Regions from separate parts of the Paenibacillus sp. NRS-1781 genome, predicted to be linked through region 2. Evidence: riboswitches for the same ligand, from Rfam matches in the RefSeq annotation. Region 2 holds a riboswitch; the other holds the start of a gene.
The links. A riboswitch is a leader RNA that binds a small molecule or an ion and turns the genes downstream of it on or off. The one in region 2 is predicted to bind cyclic di-GMP.

Region 1: linked by a shared signal. The riboswitch ahead of ACIFO6_RS01475 (glycosyl hydrolase) and the one ahead of ACIFO6_RS14255 (transglutaminase domain-containing protein) in region 2 are both predicted to bind cyclic di-GMP.

The regions. Positions count from the first base shown of each region.
Region 1 covers NZ_JBITPI010000005.1:93,497-95,900, reverse strand. The annotation lists gene ACIFO6_RS01475 (glycosyl hydrolase) at 1-1,214, opposite strand, end outside; cyclic di-GMP riboswitch class I at 1,195-1,275, opposite strand; gene ACIFO6_RS01470 (sugar phosphate nucleotidyltransferase) at 1,441-2,404, opposite strand, start outside.
Region 2 covers NZ_JBITPI010000038.1:30,720-33,123, reverse strand. The annotation lists gene ACIFO6_RS14260 (AraC family transcriptional regulator) at 101-988, shown strand; cyclic di-GMP riboswitch class I at 1,088-1,168, shown strand; cyclic di-GMP riboswitch class I at 1,210-1,291, shown strand; gene ACIFO6_RS14255 (transglutaminase domain-containing protein) at 1,305-2,111, shown strand; gene ACIFO6_RS14250 (collagen binding domain-containing protein) at 2,326-2,404, shown strand, end outside.

The sequences.
Region 1 (2,404 bases), on a different contig from region 2:
CGCAGCCCGTTTGCGTAGACCATATCCGGAACGGAAGGCGGGACTGGTTTACTTACCACTGGCGGAGCTGGAGTCGAGCCATTTTGTCCCGTGTCCGGTACGGTTGGTAGCTCCGTGTCAGGTTTTTTCATCGCAGCCAGCCCTTTTTTCACATCATCCCGCGTCAAGCTTGTCGAATCATTCATATAATCATGAATCTGATCCGTCGTGTTATTTTCGGTCAGCATCTTGCCCCAGGTCATGGAATACACCCATTTAGGCTGAGCCTTCATCACCTCGGGACTGGGCACCTCACCATGTTCCCCAATGGCAATCGGTTTATTTCGTGCCAGTCCGAGCAATCCTTCGTAATGGCTTTGCTTAAAATCATGGTTGTAAATGTCTACAGCCAAAATATCCACTTTGTCATCCCCCGGATATTTCGGGGTATATGGAGCAGTGTACGAATTAGGCGCATTCGGACTCCATACCCACAGCAGATTGTTCAGCTGATGCGTATTTACAAAACGGTCATACATGATATTCCATAGCTGATTGAAATTGTTTTTGTTTCCCCACCAGAACCAGTCGCCGTTCATTTCGTGGTAAGGTCTCCATAATACCGGAACCCCTGCATCACGAAGCTGCTTTAACGATACAGCGACCTTATCCAGATCGGCAATGAGAAGATTATACTGCGTAGTACCCGGCGTCACATATTTATTGAACTCCGCCTGGCTTACTTTCGCCTGCACATTGGCCCAAGTCAGTGGCTTACCCGGCAACGGTTCATGATAAGTCATCGTAACCATGCCGCCAGCTCTACTCCAACGTATGGCGCTATCGACGACATTTTTACGTTGTGCTGCCTCCGTAGCGGCGGACTGGCCGGAGATGGCTCCCATCTCGTAGCCATGTACACCAGCATACGCCTTACTGATTTTTTGGACCTTGTTGCTTAATTCATCCGGACTTTCCAAATAATCATGTTGACCTGTGACCATCTTTTTTCCCGAGATGCTGATCAAATAGTTGTATAGTTCACGGGCCTCAGCAGAAGCGTCCGAATTAACAGGCTGTAGTGTGGCAGCATTCGCCACGGACAGAGATTCACCAAAACCGACGGGCAACAAAGAAAAAAGCATAACAACGGGGAGTACACTGCGTATCCATCGATTCACAGGGGTAAAATAGGGGCTCACTCTCGCTCTTCCTTTCGGTAGCCAGGCTGCCATCCTCACGGAAGGCCCTTTAGCTTTGCGTACCTGCCTTTCAACAGGGCTGCGTTTATCGTGGAAGGAGTTTGGATTCCTTCTTACCCTAAGTATCGACTTTTTTTTACCAAAATTTAATAGGTCATGTTCATGAATTTACAGATTTTCGCGTATTTTCGACAGTTCGGGATAAAAACTTCATAAATGAGTCATTTTTCATCCTTCAGGAATGTTGCATGATGCTCATTTATGAAATAAACTGGTGACGGGAAATTTCATCCCAATCCATGCAAAAACGGACAATATCCTCTTCGATCAACTCAGAACCTGTCTGTACCTCGATCAATTCCACATCGGTCACGGCTAAAATGCTATGCTTCGTCCCTTCTGGAATGCGAACCACATCACCCGCCTTCACCTTATGCAGCTTTTCATTCAAAATAATTTCCGCTTCACCGCTAATAATGGTCCAAATTTCACTCCGTTTGAAATGAAGCTGGTAGCTGATATTTTTGCCTTGCAGCACACGGATTCGCTTGGTCAATACCTCGTTGCCCTCGTCATACTTCACATAGTCCACTACCCGATAATGCCCCCAACGTCGCTCTTCGTACATTGGACGCTGATTATGAGCCTTGAGCACTTCCTTGATGCGCGGACTTTCCGCCTTATTGGTCACAAGGATGCCATCCGGGCTGACAGCTACGATCAGATCATTCGTTCCAATGATTGCCACGGGGATATCCAGTTCGTTGATAAGGCTCGTATTGACGCAATCCTCCGTAACTACGCCTCTGCCCACTTGCTGATGGGACATTTCTTCCGTTAAGGTGTTCCAGGTGCCCAAATCCTTCCAAAATCCATCATACGGAAGAACAACGATGTCCTGCTCCTTCTCGACTACCTCATAGTCAAAGCTGATTTTTTCCAGAGAAGAATATTGCTTTTGCATTTCTTCATAGTTCAGCGGCAAACCTTTGGATGCCAAGATATCGAGCAAGTAACCCAATTGGAATGCAAAAACCCCGCAGTTCCATAGAGCATTGCGTTCCATCAGACGCTCCGCCTGCTCCCGGTCGGGTTTCTCTTGAAAATGGCTCACTTCGCGGTAGCCTGTGCTACCTTGTGTGGCATCATTTTTCGGTATAATGTAACCATATTTCTCAGAAGGATAGGAAGGGACAACTCCGATTAACGCAAGCTTGCCTTCA
Region 2 (2,404 bases):
AAACCGTATTAAGTAGGAAATCATGTGTAAACCACCATTTTGTTTGTTAAACAAACAGTGATTAGCTTGATAAATTTGCTCTTTTGTAAAGGAATTGGACATGACAACAGACCAAAAAAACAACGGGAATGGGACCCCTTGGAGCAGCGATCCAGTCGTCATTGCACGTACTCCCTCCGCTTTTGCCAAGCGATCCCTTTTTTATATACAGGAAATAGGTTATTTCAAAAAAACATCTGCTTATGCCATGGAACGGAAGGAACTCACCTCGTTTCTGCTCGTTTTTACGTTATCAGGACAAGGGGAATTACTGTACCGAGAGAAAAAATACATATTGAAGCCTCATGATATGTTTTTCGTTAATTGTGAGGAATTCGTACAGTACAGCAGTGCTGGTCATGAAGCTTGGGAGTTTATCAGTGTAAATGTGTACGGCAATCTGATCGACAATTTCTACGAACAATTTGCCAAGCACAACAAGCCTGTAATATCACTCAACGATCCAGTCACCATATTGGACAAGCTGCGTTCCCTCTTATGCGTACAATCTGACAGAACTCTCTCTGCTGAACTGTTGACATCCAGACTCATCAGTGAGTTGCTGACTTATATTTTGCAGCACCCCTACGATCATCCGTATGTAAATCAGGATACGATCACCGAGGTACGCAAGGTTCAGCAATATTTGGATCGATCCTACAGTGAACGAATTACGCTGGATTCGCTGGCAGACATGTTTGAGTTAAACAAATTCAATCTCGCTAAAAACTTCAAGAAACAGATTGGATTTTCTCCAATTGATTATCTCATTAATGTCCGCATCACAGCGGCTCAAGGCTGGCTTAAAACCAGTGACGAATCCATTGTGGATATCGCACGGTTTGTAGGGATTCCCAACACTAGCCATTTTATCAACCTGTTCAAGGAACATGTCGGAGAAACCCCACATTCCTTCCGCAAAAAATGGGGGAATCGAACCAAACTATAAACTCATCTATTAGATGACTTTGTCGAAAAACAGAGAAAATCTGAGATTGTGCTTGCCTAATCGGAAGTCCAACTGATAGAATGATAGATATAGACTGTTCAGGATAAATGGCAAACCTGTCGAAAGGCAGGGACGCAAAGCTACAGGGCCTTCTTTTTAAGATGGCAGCCAGCTACCGGTTGGAGAGGCTTTTTGTCGTGTCTTTTTTCCTGAAAAACTTTATACGATAATAGCAAACCTGTCGAAAGGCAGGGACGCAAAGCTATAGGGCCTTCTTTTTAAGATGGCAGCCTAGCCGCCGAAAGGAAGTTTTTCTATGAGGAAAATGTCATCTTTTTTAATTATTTTGGTTTTTTTGTTATCCATCCCCCTACATACGACAGCATTTGCTGCCGAAAGTCAGGCATGGCTGAATCAAAACAACGTAAACCACGGTATTGTTAGTATACGTTATCCTGTCAACTCCAATGTCAAAACCAAGATTGTAATTACCAAGGATGCGGAGAAATACTCTTATTATCTGAATTCGGGCAAGCCTGAAGAAGCATTTGCTCTTCAAATGGGCAATGGCAATTATAACATTCGTTTATTGGAACAGCTAACTGGCAACCAGTATAAAGTGATAGGTGAAGAAACGGTCCAGTTAAATTTGAATGACAGTAAAACCATATACCTCAATTCTATTCAAAATATTGACTGGAGCGATACGAATCAGGCGATTCGGAAAGCCAAGGAATTAACCAAGGGTGCAAAGACAGATGATGAAAAGGTGAAACGTATTTACGAGTATGTCATTAGTCATATTAAATACGATTCCAATCAGCCTTTCAACCTATCAACAGACTACCTTCCACAAATTGATCGTACAATAGTTTCGCAAAAAGACATTTGCTATGGATACGCTTCACTGTTCGCCGCCATGCTTCGAAGTGTGGATGTTCCAACGAAGCTGGTTATGGGTGAATCCTCCTATGTGAAAACTTACCACGCCTGGAATGAAGTCAATATCAACAATCAATGGGTTATCATTGACACTACAGTAGATGCTGCTCTAAAAAGCGGAAAACAGAAGTTTGCAATGGCCAAAGAACCCTCCAAATATACAAAAACAAAACAATATTAATTTTTTTTGTAGAAAGCCCTGATCACTGCGATCAGGGCTTTTTTCTATTATTGTTGAGAAATTGTTGAGATAAGGAAGGTATTGTATATCTAGTCAGTCATTTAAAAACTAAGTTTGTTGAATATACTATTTCCGGGACAAGAAAGAGGGGGGAGCCAAATCCGCCCGGGTACTTTCCATAATATTATGATGAATAGGAGACTTACTTAAGAGTATGAGAACAAAAATAAACGCAACGATCATTGTACTATTGCTTATTTTCCAAAGTTTTTTTAGTGCAGCGTTGGCTTACG